4 regions of the Metabacillus flavus genome follow, and region 1 is predicted to be linked to each of the others. Evidence: a T-box and tRNA genes for the amino acid it is inferred to sense, from the RefSeq annotation. Region 1 holds a T-box; the other regions hold tRNA genes.
What was found. A T-box is a leader RNA that pairs with one kind of tRNA and senses whether it is charged. The one in region 1 lies ahead of J9317_RS14100 (valine--tRNA ligase), so its partner is inferred to be a tRNA-Val.

Region 1 (3,749 bases):
GCGAAATGCTTAAAGCTGTTTGCTGACTTGTCTATAACAGGCATAGACGAGAATCGCAGGGAAGCGGAAGAGGTACAAGCAATTCAGGAAGTTCGAGAAGAGGAAAAGGAACAGCAGTTTGAAGCTCTTTACCGGGATGAAGCTGTTCAGCATGCGGATGAAGAAACGTACGAAGCAGAAGCGAGAACAGAAGCGGAAAAAGAAGAGGCATTTCAGGAGCTTTATGCTTACAGAAGTGAAGAAGAGGCGCTGTTGAATGAAGAGACTGGAAGAGAATATCCTGAAATTGACGTGGAGGTTCGAAAACAGTCCTTTGAGTACCAGGAAATACAGCCATTACATGAGGAACCTGCAGTTAAAGAAGCAATAGCAGATCACCGGTCAGAAGCAAGAGAAAAACAGGGATCCGCCGGTGCACAAAGTGAAAACTCATTATTGCTTACAAAATTGTTCGGCCGTGATGAAGATGAAGAACTAACCAGGCTTAAGATATGCATCGTGCAGCAGGGAGAAACCATTGATTCTATTTGCGAGCGCTATGCTTTATCCGCTCAGCAGTTAATCAGGGTTAACCATCTGGCTGCAGATAAAGATGTTTATGAGGGGCAGACTCTTTACATTCCCCAATACGCCAGCAGCAAGTAAATGTATATAAAAGCTGAGGCTACTCAGCTTTTTTTCATCATCAAATAAATAAGTGGTGAAACCAATGGAGGACTTTCAAGCTATTCTTGACCAGTACCAGGTAAAACTCGAATTTGCGGAACAGCATAGTCCGAGGCTTATTAAAGTGTATTCCCCGCAGGGCACCTTTGCTCTCAAAAAACTGAGAGCTTCAAGATCTGCCGTGTTTGAGGATCGGGTCCGTTCTGTGTATGAAGCCGGCTATACGAATCTTATCCCTATATACCGCAATGTTCATAATCAATTGGTTACCGCAGGCAGACAGGATTATTATTATCTCATGCCCTGGCTCCCGGATTCACAGTCTGATGAACGCAGTGCAAGGCATGATTATCTATTTAAAGAGACCGCAAAGCTGCACAGAAAGACTTTGCAGGAAATCAAATTAAAGGGTGGAGAAGCGGAAGCGAGCTTTGAAGCCACCAAAAAGAGATGGGAAGAGCAGAAAAACGCGTATGAAGCATATGTTGAGAAATGCGAAAAACAGTGGTATCTTTCCCCGTTTGAGCTTCAGGCTGTAACGTATTTTGTTGAAGCTGCACGGGCAACAGATTTTGCAATTGAAAGGCTAGAGGAATGGAACGAAGCCATGAAGGAAAAAGAGACAGCGAGGACTTCATTTATTCATGGAAACTTGTCCGTTCAGCATGTGGTATATGATTCCAGTGAGAAGAGCTATTTAATCAATTTTGAAAAAGCCCGTCGAGCGGCGCCGATGAATGACCTCCTTCAGTTTTATTATAAAACCTTTAATACGTATCCGATTCGCTGCGAAGAATGTGTAGACTGGTTTTACACCTACCAAAAGGATTTCCCTTTTACAAAGGAAGAAATGCCGCTTTTTATCAGCTACCTATCCTATCCCGAGGCACTATACCGGACTGTCCTTGCGCCGGGAAATCAAATGAATAAACCATCTCAGCTGCAGCAAAACAAGGATTTGATTAAGGCATATTGGTATTTTAAAAACAACGAATACTTTGTGATGAGGCTTGTGGATATCGAAAATAAGAAAAAGGCTGAAGCACAGACTGAGGGATGACAGGTCCCTCTTTTTTTATGCTTACAGCCAGCCCATATGAAAAGCTAAAGCGAGGAAAATCAAAGCAGCAAGGAGGAGGACATCAAAGCCGGTGGGGAAAAGAAGAGTCCGTATACCCTGGAAAATAGTGATCGGAATGATAAATTGTACTGCAGTCACCCTCAGCTCTTTAACCCAAGGAGGTACTGTATAGGAATTAAAACGTTTTCGCATTCGTATTCACCTCCCATAATGAGTTATAATCAGTTTATGTACATATGCCCCGGGTGTGCCTGCCTTGAATACAAGTATAAAAATATAAAAAAACGGGGAAGATGTTGACGAAAAAAACATTTTTATAATACTATTATGGGTAGAACATGAAAAGAATATGTTGAAATGCATGGATAGGGAAGAGTACAGGCATACCGCGCCTAAAGAGAGGGAAATCATCTGCTGAAAGATTTCTCAGGATTGCGGGACTGGAAGGTCGCCCTTGAGCAGTTTTCCTGAACGTTTAGTAGGGAAAGCCGGCGCAGGCCGTTAATACGTCTAAGAGCATGGGAGCAGGCTTTATTTTCCCATGAAAAAAGGTGGTACCGCGAAATCAGCTCCTTTCGTCCTTTTGGATGGGAGGAGTTTTTATTTTGTCAATTTTTAGGAGGAACCGGAAATGAATGAAAATCAGCAGCCCAATCTGCCAACAAAATACGATCCAAATGCAGTAGAACAGAACCGCTACCAATTTTGGCTGGACGGAAAATATTTTGAAGCAGAAAACAACCAGGACAAACAGCCTTACACGATTGTAATCCCTCCCCCAAACGTAACTGGAAAGCTCCACCTCGGTCATGCCTGGGATACAACCCTGCAGGATATCCTTACCAGGATGAAGCGCATGCAGGGGTATGACGTGCTGTGGCTTCCGGGAATGGATCATGCCGGCATTGCAACACAGGCAAAAGTGGAAGCAAAGCTCCGTGAAGAGGGAAAATCCCGCTACGACCTTGGACGCGAAGCATTCGTTGAAGAAACGTGGAAATGGAAGGAAGAGTATGCATCTCATATCCGTGAGCAGTGGTCAAAGCTTGGACTCGGGCTGGATTACTCCCGTGAACGCTTTACTCTTGATGAGGGGCTTTCAAAAGCAGTTAGGGAAGTATTTGTCACGCTTTACAACAAAGGACTGATCTACCGCGGTGAGTACATCATTAACTGGGATCCTGCAACGAAAACCGCATTATCGGATATAGAGGTTATTTACAAGGATGTACAAGGTGCGTTTTATCATATGCGCTATCCGCTTACAGATGGATCGGGCCATATTGAGATTGCAACGACCCGGCCGGAAACGATGCTAGGGGATACAGCGGTAGCGGTTCACCCTGAGGACGAGCGCTACAAACACCTGATCGGAAAAATGGTCACCCTGCCGATTACCGGCAGAGAAATTCCAATTGTGGCCGATGACTATGTGGATATGGAGTTTGGGTCTGGAGCGGTTAAAATTACTCCTGCCCACGATCCGAATGATTTTGAAATTGGAAACCGGCATAACCTGCCTCGCATTCTCGTTATGAACGAAGATGGAACGATGAATGATAAAGCAGGCAAATATGAAGGAATGGACCGTTTTGCCTGCCGCAAGCAAATTGTGAAGGATCTGCAGGAGGATGGTGTGCTTTTCAATATCGAAGACCATCCGCACTCAGTTGGACATAGCGAACGAAGCGGTGCTGTAGTTGAGCCTTATCTTTCTACACAGTGGTTTGTAAAAATGCAGCCGCTGGCTGATGCAGCAGTTGATCTTCAATCCTCTGACGAAAAAGTAAATTTTGTTCCTGAGCGGTTTGAAAAAACATATTTGCACTGGATGGAAAACATCCGCGACTGGTGTATTTCAAGACAGCTATGGTGGGGACACCGCATTCCAGCCTGGTATCACAATGAAACGGGTGAGGTTCACGTTGGACATGAGCCGCCATTCAATCCTGAAAACTGGAAGCAGGATGAAGATGTACTCGATACATGGTTCAGCTCCGCA
Region 2 (3,749 bases), 320 kb from region 1:
ATAACGGTCCTAAGGTAGCGAAATTCCTTGTCGGGTAAGTTCCGACCCGCACGAAAGGCGTAACGATCTGGGCACTGTCTCAACGAGAGACTCGGTGAAATTATAGTACCTGTGAAGATGCAGGTTACCCGCGACAGGACGGAAAGACCCCGTGGAGCTTTACTGCAGCCTGATATTGAATTTTGGCACAGCTTGTACAGGATAGGTAGGAGCCTTGGAAACCGGAGCGCCAGCTTCGGTGGAGGCATTGGTGGGATACTACCCTGGCTGTGTTGAACTTCTAACCCGCGGCCCTGATCGGGCCGGGAGACAGTGTCAGGCGGGCAGTTTGACTGGGGCGGTCGCCTCCTAAAATGTAACGGAGGCGCCCAAAGGTTCCCTCAGAATGGTTGGAAATCATTCGCAGAGTGTAAAGGCACAAGGGAGCTTGACTGCGAGACCTACAAGTCGAGCAGGGACGAAAGTCGGGCTTAGTGATCCGGTGGTTCCGCATGGAAGGGCCATCGCTCAACGGATAAAAGCTACCCCGGGGATAACAGGCTTATCTCCCCCAAGAGTCCACATCGACGGGGAGGTTTGGCACCTCGATGTCGGCTCATCGCATCCTGGGGCTGTAGTCGGTCCCAAGGGTTGGGCTGTTCGCCCATTAAAGCGGTACGCGAGCTGGGTTCAGAACGTCGTGAGACAGTTCGGTCCCTATCCGTCGCGGGCGCAGGAAATTTGAGAGGAGCTGTCCTTAGTACGAGAGGACCGGGATGGACGCACCGCTGGTGTACCAGTTGTCTTGCCAAAGGCATCGCTGGGTAGCTATGTGCGGACGGGATAAGTGCTGAAAGCATCTAAGCATGAAGCCCCCCTCAAGATGAGATTTCCCATCGCAAGAGTAAGACCCCTGAAAGATGATCAGGTTGATAGGTTCGAGGTGGAAGCGTGGTGACACGTGCAGCTGACGAATACTAATCGGTCGAGGACTTAACCTTTATTCAAGTAAGGCTGCTTTACTCGTGCAGCAATCGTTATCTAGTTTTGAAAGAGCAAAAAAAGATTAAAAATATCTTGATTTCTTCTGGAATCATAGTATAATAAATCTTGCCGCTTTTTTATGGAATATGTCTGGTGACTATGGCAAAGAGGTCACACCCGTTCCCATACCGAACACGGAAGTTAAGCTCTTTAGCGCCGATGGTAGTTGGGGGTTTCCCCCTGTGAGAGTAGGACGCCGCCAGGCATATATTTTATTATAAATGCATGATTCGATTCGGATCATAAACCGAAACAGCCACTCATCAAAGTAAATGCAAGAGGGTTGAGAGGAGCAAGCAGTGCTAGGAGTCGAAAGATCGACCACCGGAGCGCACATAAGTGCGTGAGGATGGGAGTGAGTGAAGACGACAACGCAATGCGCCGCTCATCGCAAGCCGAAACCTCACCAAACAAAGTAAATGCAAGAGGGTTGAGAGGAGCAAGCAGTGCTAGGAGTCGAAAGATCGACCACCGGAGCGCACATAAGTGCGTGAGGATGGGAGTGAGTGAAGACGACAACGCAATGCGCCGCTCATCGCAAGCCGAAACTATATGGAGGATTAGCTCAGCTGGGAGAGCATCTGCCTTACAAGCAGAGGGTCGGCGGTTCGATCCCGTCATCCTCCACCATTTATTTTACCTAAATTCAAATGCCGGTGTAGCTCAATTGGTAGAGCAACTGACTTGTAATCAGTAGGTTGGGGGTTCAAGTCCTCTTGCCGGCACCACTTTCTTGGTAGCACGTTCGAATAATCTTCGAAGCAAAACATCAGCGCCCAAATGGAGCCGCTGCTTGAATAAGCTTTCTGAGATTTGGGCGTCTTGCAAACTTCAGAGTGTAGGCAAAACAGAGAGCCATTAGCTCAGTCGGTAGAGCACGTTCGAATAATCTTCAAAGCAAAACATCAGCGCCCAAATGGAGCCGCTGCTTGAATAAGCTTTCTGAGATTTGGGCGTCTTGCAAACTTCAGAGTGTAGGCAAAACAGAGAGCCATTAGCTCAGTCGGTAGAGCATCTGACTTTTAATCAGAGGGTCGAAGGTTCGAGTCCTTCATGGCTCACCATTTCGATTTATATAACAAGCGGGTGTGGCGGAATTGGCAGACGCACTAGACTTAGGATCTAGCGCCTTACGGCGTGGGGGTTCGACTCCCTTCACCCGCACCATTTCTTTTTTTTGCGGAAGTAGTTCAGTGGTAGAACACCACCTTGCCAAGGTGGGGGTCGCGGGTTCGAATCCCGTCTTCCGCTCCAATCCTTAACGCCGGGGTGGCGGAATTGGCAGACGCACAGGACTTAAAATCCTGCGGTAGGTGACTACCGTACCGGTTCGATCCCGGTCCTCGGCACTCTTATAATATTTTGCGCCCGTAGCTCAATTGGATAGAGCATTTGACTACGAATCAAAAGGTTAGAGGTTCGAGTCCTCTCGGGCGCGCCATATCGGGAAGTAGCTCAGCTTGGTAGAGCACTTGGTTTGGGACCAAGGGGTCGCAGGTTCGAATCCTGTCTTCCCGACCATTTCCTTGAATAATGGGGCCTTAGCTCAGCTGGGAGAGCGCCTGCCTTGCACGCAGGAGGTCAGCGGTTCGATCCCGCTAGGCTCCACCAATATTATATATATCACTATATGGCGGCGTAGCTCAGCTGGCTAGAGCGTACGGTTCATACCCGTGAGGTCGTGGGTTCGACCCCCTCCGCCGCTACCATATAGGACCTTTAGCTCAGCTGGTTAGAGCAGACGGCTCATAACCGTCCGGTCGTAGGTTCGAGTCCTACAAGGTCCACCATCACTTATTCTTTGGAGGAATACCCAAGTCTGGCTGAAGGGATCGGTCTTGAAAACCGACAGGGGGGTCAAACCCCGCGGGGGTTCGAATCCCTCTTCCTCCTCCATATACTCTTTACTTTAGCAGGTATTATTTCCGCTATGACAGTAATACTGAGTAAGAGAAATGTTCAGAAATTAGGTTAGTTATAAGCGCAGCTAAACTTAATAATTTTTATTATCGCGGGGTGGAGCAGTCTGGTAGCTCGTCGGGCTCATAACCCGAAGGTCGCAGGTTCAAATCCTGTCCCCGCAACCAAAATGGTCCGGTAGTTCAGTTGGTTAGAATGCCTGCCTGTCACGCAGGAGGTCGCGGGTTCGAGTCCCGTCCGGACCGCCATTTATGTTTTCTTGGTACATAAGATAACTTAATCAAAAGTTTCTGACGAAAAAATTATAATGGCTCGGTAGCTCAGTCGGTAGAGCAATGGACTGAAAATCCATGTGTCGGCGGTTCGATTCCGTCCCGAGCCACCATTTATATTGAAGTGGCGGTTGTGGCGAAGTGGTTAACGCATCGGATTGTGGTTCCGACATTCGTGGGTTCGATTCCCATCAGTCGCCCCATTTCATGCGGGTGTAGTTTACTGGTAAAACCTCAGCCTTCCAAGCTGATGTAGTGGGTTCGATTCCCATCACCCGCTCCATTTCTATTGAATATGGGCCTGTAGCTCAGCTGGTTAGAGCGCACGCCTGATAAGCGTGAGGTCGATGGTTCGAGTCCATTCAGGCCCATTTTGTTCCGCAGTAGCTCAGTGGTAGAGCTATCGGCTGTTAACCGATCGGTCGCAGGTTCGAGTCCTGCCTGCGGAGCCATTTTCATTATAAGTGTTAAACAGGTTTGTGAGAATACTTTCACAGATCATCTATTTATGTATAAGGGGAAGTACTCAAGTGG
Region 3 (3,749 bases), 2.6 Mb from region 1:
TGGTTGGAAATCATTCGCAGAGTGTAAAGGCACAAGGGAGCTTGACTGCGAGACCTACAAGTCGAGCAGGGACGAAAGTCGGGCTTAGTGATCCGGTGGTTCCGCATGGAAGGGCCATCGCTCAACGGATAAAAGCTACCCCGGGGATAACAGGCTTATCTCCCCCAAGAGTCCACATCGACGGGGAGGTTTGGCACCTCGATGTCGGCTCATCGCATCCTGGGGCTGTAGTCGGTCCCAAGGGTTGGGCTGTTCGCCCATTAAAGCGGTACGCGAGCTGGGTTCAGAACGTCGTGAGACAGTTCGGTCCCTATCCGTCGCGGGCGCAGGAAATTTGAGAGGAGCTGTCCTTAGTACGAGAGGACCGGGATGGACGCACCGCTGGTGTACCAGTTGTCTTGCCAAAGGCATCGCTGGGTAGCTATGTGCGGACGGGATAAGTGCTGAAAGCATCTAAGCATGAAGCCCCCCTCAAGATGAGATTTCCCATCGCAAGAGTAAGACCCCTGGAAGATGACCAGGTTGATAGGTTCGAGGTGGAAGCGTGGTGACACGTGCAGCTGACGAATACTAATCGGTCGAGGACTTAACCTTTATTCAAGTAAGGCTGCTTTACTCGTGCAGCAATCGTTATCTAGTTTTGAAAGAGCAATCTTTCAACAAAATATCTGGTAATTATGGCAGAGAGGTCACACCCGTTCCCATACCGAACACGGAAGTTAAGCTCTTTAGCGCCGATGGTAGTTGGGGGTTTCCCCCTGTGAGAGTAGGACGTTGCCAGGTTATATTGTTCCGCAGTAGCTCAGTGGTAGAGCTATCGGCTGTTAACCGATCGGTCGCAGGTTCGAGTCCTGCCTGCGGAGCCATGCTTCCATAGCTCAGTAGGTAGAGTGCTTCCATGGTAAGGAAGAGGTCACCGGTTCGAGCCCGGTTGGAAGCTTACTAAAAAGTATATGGCCCGTTGGTCAAGCGGTTAAGACACCGCCCTTTCACGGCGGTAACACGGGTTCGAATCCCGTACGGGTCACCATTTACATATGGACAAGCTACCAGGCTTAAAAGAGCGAAGCTCACCGGAAGCCGAAGCAGCGATTATTGCCGTCCAGTGTAAGAGGGTTGGGAGGAGCAAGTAGTGCTAGGAGTCGAAGGAGCGACCACCGGAGCGCACATAAGTGCGTGAGGATGGAAGCTAGTGAAGACGACAGCGCAATACGCCGCTCATCACAAGCCGAAACCTAACCAAACAAAGTAAATGCAAGAGGGTTGGGAGGAGCAAGTAGTGCTAGGAGTCGAAGGAGCGACCACCGGAGCGCACATAAGTGCGTGAGGATGGGAGTGAGTGAAGACGACAGCGCAGTACGCCGCTCATCACAAGCCAAAACTATTGGAGGATTAGCTCAGCTGGGAGAGCATCTGCCTTACAAGCAGAGGGTCGGCGGTTCGATCCCGTCATCCTCCACCATTTATTTTATCGATAGATTTATATATATGCCGGTGTAGCTCAATTGGTAGAGCAACTGACTTGTAATCAGTAGGTTGGGGGTTCAAGTCCTCTTGCCGGCACTGTCTTTTCTTATTGTGGAGGGGTAGCGAAGTGGCTAAACGCGGCGGACTGTAAATCCGCTCCTTAGGGTTCGGCAGTTCGAATCTGCCCCCCTCCACCATTTATCTGTATCATGATGTTTAAAACTGAATGGTTTGGACATGTTAATATAGTACGAATTTGAAATAGGATTTTACATCATTGGGCTATAGCCAAGCGGTAAGGCAACGGACTTTGACTCCGTCATGCGTTGGTTCGAATCCAGCTAGCCCAGCCATCCGAGCCATTAGCTCAGTCGGTAGAGCATCTGACTTTTAATCAGAGGGTCGAAGGTTCGAGTCCTTCATGGCTCACCATTTACATTTTAATATGCGGGTGTGGCGGAATTGGCAGACGCACTAGACTTAGGATCTAGCGCCTTATGGCGTGGGGGTTCGACTCCCTTCACCCGCATCTTACTATTATTTTAACATCCAGGGGCCTTAGCTCAGCTGGGAGAGCGCCTGCCTTGCACGCAGGAGGTCAGCGGTTCGATCCCGCTAGGCTCCACCATTTTCATTTAACTGCTTATTGTCTTTCACATGGTGTAAGGCTTTTTTTGTGCATTCATTTTCCTTGTTCTGTAAGAATTTTCTGTATTTTTATACATAATTTTGTCGAGTTGAGTCATAGGCCTTCTTCTATGTAAAATAGGAGAATAGAGAGTAGAGGAGGAAGACAGATGGCTGCGGAAAAAATCAATATCATTGGGGTACCGATGGATTTGGGACAAACAAGACGAGGAGTGGACATGGGCCCAAGTGCCATCCGGTATGCAGGCGTTGTAGAACGGCTGGAAAATCTCCATTTCACGATTGAAGACAGCGGAGATATAAAAATCGGCAAAAGGGAAAAAGCTATGGAAGAACCTTTATATAATTTGAAAAATTTGAAAGCGGTATCAGAAGCCAGTGAACTGCTGGCATCCAAGGTAGACGAAGTGATTAAAACCGGGGCTTTTCCTTTAGTACTAGGCGGAGATCACAGTATCGCGATTGGGACTCTTGCCGGACTGGCGAAAAATTATAAAAATCTCGGTGTTATCTGGTATGACGCACACGGGGACTTAAATACAGCGGATACTTCGCCTTCAGGAAACATTCATGGCATGCCTCTTGCGGCAAGTCTGGGAATAGGCGATGAATCTTTAACAGGCATTGCCGGGTTTTCTCCAAAGATTAAGCCTGAGAATGTGGTGATCATCGGTGCCCGTTCCCTTGATGAAGGGGAAAGGGAACTGATCAAAGAAAAGGGAATCCGCGTTTACACCATGCATGAGGTCGACCGTCTTGGAATGACCCGTATTATGGAAGAAACCATTGAATATCTGAAAGACCGGACGGACGGCGTCCATTTGTCGCTGGACCTTGATGGGCTGGATCCGCATGACGCACCGGGTGTAGGAACACCTGTAATTGGCGGGATCAGCTATCGTGAAAGTCATTTAGCTATGGAAATGCTGGCTGAATCTGAAATGATAACGTCTGCTGAATTTGTAGAAGTTAACCCGATTCTGGATGAGAGAAACAAGACAGCATCTGTTGCTGTAGCCTTAATGGGGTCCCTGTTTGGAGAAAAGCTTTTATGACGATTATGCCCGCTTGATTCAATCAAGCGGGCATTTTGTGTCCTTCACATTGGATGCTCCCATACTCTTTTGATATCAGGAATGGAGCCTTCAAATTCCAATAAGTATAGATCAGGATTTGAGAGAGCTTTCCACTGCTCAAAACCGTAAGATTCATCGTAATGATTCAGAATCAAGGAAATCAGGTTTCCATGAGAGACGATGGCTGCTGTCTGATAAGAGCTATCCAGAAAAGACTGAATCACCTCTAATCCTCTTGAGGCTGCAGCCATACTTGATTCACCGCCTTCAAAGACAAGCGTTTTATCCTCAAAAGTTTGAGAAAGTTTGTCTATCCAATCCTGCAGGTTTTTTATAGAGAGAATTCTCTCAGCGAGTCTTTGATCCAGTATGACGTCCAAATTGCATGCCCGCGAAATCGGGAGGACAGAATCTATTGCCCGCTTAAACGGACTTGAGTAGATCACATCAATGCTTTTGCCGGCTAAAAACGCAGCCAAGGAAGCTGCCTGTGCTCTTCCTTCCTGTGTTAATGGAGCTTCTAAATCCTGTCCGCTTGCTTTACAATGACGTATTAAA
Region 4 (3,749 bases), 1.9 Mb from region 1:
ACCGGTGGCCGGGGTCGAACCGGCACTCCAGAGGAACACGATTTTGAGTCGTGCGCGTCTGCCAATTCCGCCACACCGGCATACAATTTGGAGGCGGCACCCGGATTCGAACCGGGGGTAAAGGAGTTGCAGTCCTCTGCCTTTCCTCTTGGCTATGCCGCCGTACATATGGAGCGGAAGACGGGATTCGAACCCGCGACCCCCACCTTGGCAAGGTGATGTTCTACCACTGAACTACTTCCGCATTTTTCCTCTGTATGTCATTCTATGCAAAAGGAAACGAATCATTTACTTTAAAATAAAAATGGCTGGGCTAGCTGGATTCGAACCAACGCATGACGGAGTCAAAGTCCGTTGCCTTACCGCTTGGCTATAGCCCATCTATGTATGTACTCATTATGTATGTTCATTATACAGCAGCCAATATCTAAAGACAAAAATATGGGGCGACTGATGGGAATCGAACCCACGAATGTCGGAACCACAATCCGATGCGTTAACCACTTCGCCACAACCGCCACATTATCAAATTATATTGGCAGGGGCAGTAGGAATCGAACCCACACCGGAGGTTTTGGAGACCTCTGTTCTACCGTTAAACTATGCCCCTATAAATGGTGGAGGGGGGCAGATTCGAACTGCCGAACCCTAAGGAGCGGATTTACAGTCCGCCGCGTTTAGCCACTTCGCTACCCCTCCACATCAGTGAAGACAGTGCCGGCAAGAGGACTTGAACCCCCAACCTACTGATTACAAGTCAGTTGCTCTACCAATTGAGCTACACCGGCATATAATATTTGTGATATGAACCGTTCCTGCTTGATAAGGTCGCCCAGATCTCAGGGTGTTTAGTCAAGAAGCTGCTCGATCTGTGCGCTGAAGTGATTCCAGGGAGCTTATTCGATCGTGCTCTACCAATTGAGCTACACCGGCATATTATCTAAGTTGATTATGGTGGCTTGGGACGGAATCGAACCGCCGACACATGGATTTTCAGTCCATTGCTCTACCGACTGAGCTACCAAGCCATTTTATTGTTTACGTCAGAACCAAAGTATTTCACTTGCACAATCGCCCAAATCTCAGAAAGCCTATTCAAGCAGCAGCTCGATTTGTGCGCTGATGTTTCGCTTCGCAGCTTATTCGAACGTGCTCTACCGACTGAGCTACCAAGCCATTAAGTTTCGGCTTCCACTAAGCTTCGAATCTCTTCGTCTGCTCCCTCGATCGCATCCTCACGTATTGATATACGCTCCTGTGCTCACTCAGTCGCTTCCTCGACCTTCTCGCTTATTGAAACCCTCTTACATTTTACTTAGATTTGATCGAAAAATCAAATGGCGGTCCGGACGGGACTCGAACCCGCGACCTCCTGCGTGACAGGCAGGCATTCTAACCAACTGAACTACCGGACCATTTTGGTTGCGGGGACAGGATTTGAACCTGCGACCTTCGGGTTATGAGCCCGACGAGCTACCAGACTGCTCCACCCCGCGATAATAAAAAGTATTAAGTTTAGCTATGCTCATAGACAGCGGACTGTCCTCGCCTCAGGAAGTAAAACCAAGCAGCAGCTCGGCGAGTACAACTCGAAGCTTTTTCACGGAAGCATTGCTCGTTGCTCCACCCCGCGGTAATAAAAGTTATTAAGTTAAAATGGTGGAGGATGACGGGATCGAACCGCCGACCCTCTGCTTGTAAGGCAGATGCTCTCCCAGCTGAGCTAATCCTCCATATAGTTTCGGTTTGTGATGAGCGGCGCACTTCGTTGTCGTGTTCGCTCTCTCGACTCCTAGAATTGCTTGCTCCTCCCAACCCTCTTGCAATCATTTTGTTGGGTGATTATAACACCTTTAACTTGCTGCTGATTAAAAACTGTTGGTGACCCGTACGGGATTCGAACCCGTGTTACCGCCGTGAAAGGGCGGTGTCTTAACCGCTTGACCAACGGGCCAGATATTATGGCGGAGAGCGGGGGATTCGAACCCCCGATACGCTTATGACGTATACACGATTTCCAATCGTGCTCCTTCGGCCACTCGGACAGCTCTCCATAATATGGCTCCGCAGGCAGGACTCGAACCTGCGACCGATCGGTTAACAGCCGATAGCTCTACCACTGAGCTACTGCGGAATACCTGCCTGGCAACGTCCTACTCTCACAGGGGGAAACCCCCAACTACCATTGGCGCTAAAGAGCTTAACTTCCGTGTTCGGTATGGGAACGGGTGTGACCTCTTTGCCATAGTTACCAGACAAATTTTAAAAGTGACAAGATTAATTATATAGTTTGAGGAGAAAAAATCAAGACTTTTTTTAATCTTTTTTGTTCACTCAAAACTAGATAACGATTGCTGCACGAGTAAAGCAGCCTTACTTGAATAAAGGTTAAGTCCTCGACCGATTAGTATTCGTCAGCTGCACGTGTCACCACGCTTCCACCTCGAACCTATCAACCTGATCATCTTTCAGGGGTCTTACTCTTGCGATGGGAAATCTCATCTTGAGGGGGGCTTCATGCTTAGATGCTTTCAGCACTTATCCCGTCCGCACATAGCTACCCAGCGATGCCTTTGGCAAGACAACTGGTACACCAGCGGTGCGTCCATCCCGGTCCTCTCGTACTAAGGACAGCTCCTCTCAAATTTCCTGCGCCCGCGACGGATAGGGACCGAACTGTCTCACGACGTTCTGAACCCAGCTCGCGTACCGCTTTAATGGGCGAACAGCCCAACCCTTGGGACCGACTACAGCCCCAGGATGCGATGAGCCGACATCGAGGTGCCAAACCTCCCCGTCGATGTGGACTCTTGGGGGAGATAAGCCTGTTATCCCCGGGGTAGCTTTTATCCGTTGAGCGATGGCCCTTCCATGCGGAACCACCGGATCACTAAGCCCGACTTTCGTCCCTGCTCGACTTGTAGGTCTCGCAGTCAAGCTCCCTTGTGCCTTTACACTCTGCGAATGATTTCCAACCATTCTGAGGGAACCTTTGGGCGCCTCCGTTACATTTTAGGAGGCGACCGCCCCAGTCAAACTGCCCGCCTGACACTGTCTCCCGGCCCGATCAGGGCCGCGGGTTAGAAGTTCAACACAGCCAGGGTAGTATCCCACCAATGCCTCCACCGAAGCTGGCGCTCCGGTTTCCAAGGCTCCTACCTATCCTGTACAAGCTGTGCCAAAATTCAATATCAGGCTGCAGTAAAGCTCCACGGGGTCTTTCCGTCCTGTCGCGGGTAACCTGCATCTTCACAGGTACTATAATTTCACCGAGTCTCTCGTTGAGACAGTGCCCAGATCGTTACGCCTTTCGTGCGGGTCGGAACTTACCCGACAAGGAATTTCGCTACCTTAGGACCGTTATAGTTACGGCCGCCGTTTACTGGGGCTTCAATTCAAAGCTTCGCTTGCGCTAACCTCTCCTCTTAACCTTCCAGCACCGGGCAGGCGTCAGCCCCTATACTTCGCCTTGCGGCTTCGCAGAGACCTGTGTTTTTGCTAAACAGTCGCCTGGGCCTATTCACTGCGGCTCTTCAAGGCTATTCACCCTAAAGAGCACCCCTTCTCCCGAAGTTACGGGGTCATTTTGCCGAGTTCCTTAACGAGAGTTCTCTCGATCACCTTAGGATTCTCTCCTCGCCTACCTGTGTCGGTTTGCGGTACGGGCACCATTTTCCTCGCTAGAAGCTTTTCTAGGCAGTGTGGAATCAGGAACTTCGGTACTTAATTTCCCTCGCCATCACAGCTCA

Region 2: it encodes a tRNA-Val, which carries the amino acid that the T-box ahead of J9317_RS14100 (valine--tRNA ligase) is inferred to sense. The anticodon was not compared.
Region 3: it encodes a tRNA-Val, which carries the amino acid that the T-box ahead of J9317_RS14100 (valine--tRNA ligase) is inferred to sense. The anticodon was not compared.
Region 4: it encodes a tRNA-Val, which carries the amino acid that the T-box ahead of J9317_RS14100 (valine--tRNA ligase) is inferred to sense. The anticodon was not compared.

Annotation. Positions count from the first base shown of each region.
Region 1 is NZ_JAGVRK010000001.1:2,742,732-2,746,480, reverse strand. It holds gene spoVID (stage VI sporulation protein D) at 1-645, shown strand, start outside; gene ysxE (spore coat protein YsxE) at 710-1,726, shown strand; gene J9317_RS14105 (hypothetical protein) at 1,748-1,939, opposite strand; T-box leader at 2,101-2,333, shown strand; gene J9317_RS14100 (valine--tRNA ligase) at 2,379-3,749, shown strand, end outside.
Region 2 is NZ_JAGVRK010000001.1:3,060,571-3,064,319, reverse strand. It holds rRNA gene J9317_RS15715 (23S ribosomal RNA) at 1-980, shown strand, start outside; rRNA gene rrf (5S ribosomal RNA) at 1,113-1,228, shown strand; tRNA gene J9317_RS15705 (tRNA-Val) at 1,578-1,653, shown strand; tRNA gene J9317_RS15700 (tRNA-Thr) at 1,676-1,751, shown strand; tRNA gene J9317_RS15695 (tRNA-Lys) at 2,012-2,087, shown strand; tRNA gene J9317_RS15690 (tRNA-Leu) at 2,106-2,190, shown strand; tRNA gene J9317_RS15685 (tRNA-Gly) at 2,203-2,277, shown strand; tRNA gene J9317_RS15680 (tRNA-Leu) at 2,287-2,372, shown strand; tRNA gene J9317_RS15675 (tRNA-Arg) at 2,388-2,464, shown strand; tRNA gene J9317_RS15670 (tRNA-Pro) at 2,468-2,544, shown strand; tRNA gene J9317_RS15665 (tRNA-Ala) at 2,559-2,634, shown strand; tRNA gene J9317_RS15660 (tRNA-Met) at 2,656-2,732, shown strand; tRNA gene J9317_RS15655 (tRNA-Ile) at 2,737-2,813, shown strand; tRNA gene J9317_RS15650 (tRNA-Ser) at 2,827-2,919, shown strand; tRNA gene J9317_RS15645 (tRNA-Met) at 3,034-3,110, shown strand; tRNA gene J9317_RS15640 (tRNA-Asp) at 3,115-3,191, shown strand; tRNA gene J9317_RS15635 (tRNA-Phe) at 3,253-3,328, shown strand; tRNA gene J9317_RS15630 (tRNA-His) at 3,343-3,418, shown strand; tRNA gene J9317_RS15625 (tRNA-Gly) at 3,425-3,498, shown strand; tRNA gene J9317_RS15620 (tRNA-Ile) at 3,513-3,586, shown strand; tRNA gene J9317_RS15615 (tRNA-Asn) at 3,593-3,667, shown strand; tRNA gene J9317_RS15610 (tRNA-Ser) at 3,732-3,749, shown strand, end outside.
Region 3 is NZ_JAGVRK010000001.1:177,799-181,547, forward strand. It holds rRNA gene J9317_RS00980 (23S ribosomal RNA) at 1-594, shown strand, start outside; rRNA gene rrf (5S ribosomal RNA) at 668-783, shown strand; tRNA gene J9317_RS00990 (tRNA-Asn) at 792-866, shown strand; tRNA gene J9317_RS00995 (tRNA-Thr) at 868-940, shown strand; tRNA gene J9317_RS01000 (tRNA-Glu) at 956-1,030, shown strand; tRNA gene J9317_RS01005 (tRNA-Val) at 1,387-1,462, shown strand; tRNA gene J9317_RS01010 (tRNA-Thr) at 1,491-1,563, shown strand; tRNA gene J9317_RS01015 (tRNA-Tyr) at 1,581-1,664, shown strand; tRNA gene J9317_RS01020 (tRNA-Gln) at 1,746-1,820, shown strand; tRNA gene J9317_RS01025 (tRNA-Lys) at 1,824-1,899, shown strand; tRNA gene J9317_RS01030 (tRNA-Leu) at 1,915-1,996, shown strand; tRNA gene J9317_RS01035 (tRNA-Ala) at 2,020-2,095, shown strand; gene rocF (arginase) at 2,265-3,170, shown strand; gene J9317_RS01045 (histidine phosphatase family protein) at 3,215-3,749, opposite strand, start outside.
Region 4 is NZ_JAGVRK010000001.1:821,945-825,693, reverse strand. It holds tRNA gene J9317_RS04375 (tRNA-Leu) at 1-80, opposite strand, end outside; tRNA gene J9317_RS04370 (tRNA-Cys) at 89-162, opposite strand; tRNA gene J9317_RS04365 (tRNA-Gly) at 170-244, opposite strand; tRNA gene J9317_RS04360 (tRNA-Gln) at 306-380, opposite strand; tRNA gene J9317_RS04355 (tRNA-His) at 443-518, opposite strand; tRNA gene J9317_RS04350 (tRNA-Trp) at 537-610, opposite strand; tRNA gene J9317_RS04345 (tRNA-Tyr) at 616-699, opposite strand; tRNA gene J9317_RS04340 (tRNA-Thr) at 716-788, opposite strand; tRNA gene J9317_RS04335 (tRNA-Phe) at 953-1,028, opposite strand; tRNA gene J9317_RS04330 (tRNA-Asp) at 1,339-1,415, opposite strand; tRNA gene J9317_RS04325 (tRNA-Met) at 1,420-1,496, opposite strand; tRNA gene J9317_RS04320 (tRNA-Val) at 1,658-1,733, opposite strand; tRNA gene J9317_RS04315 (tRNA-Glu) at 1,880-1,954, opposite strand; tRNA gene J9317_RS04310 (tRNA-Ser) at 1,963-2,053, opposite strand; tRNA gene J9317_RS04305 (tRNA-Asn) at 2,060-2,134, opposite strand; rRNA gene rrf (5S ribosomal RNA) at 2,141-2,256, opposite strand; rRNA gene J9317_RS04295 (23S ribosomal RNA) at 2,385-3,749, opposite strand, start outside.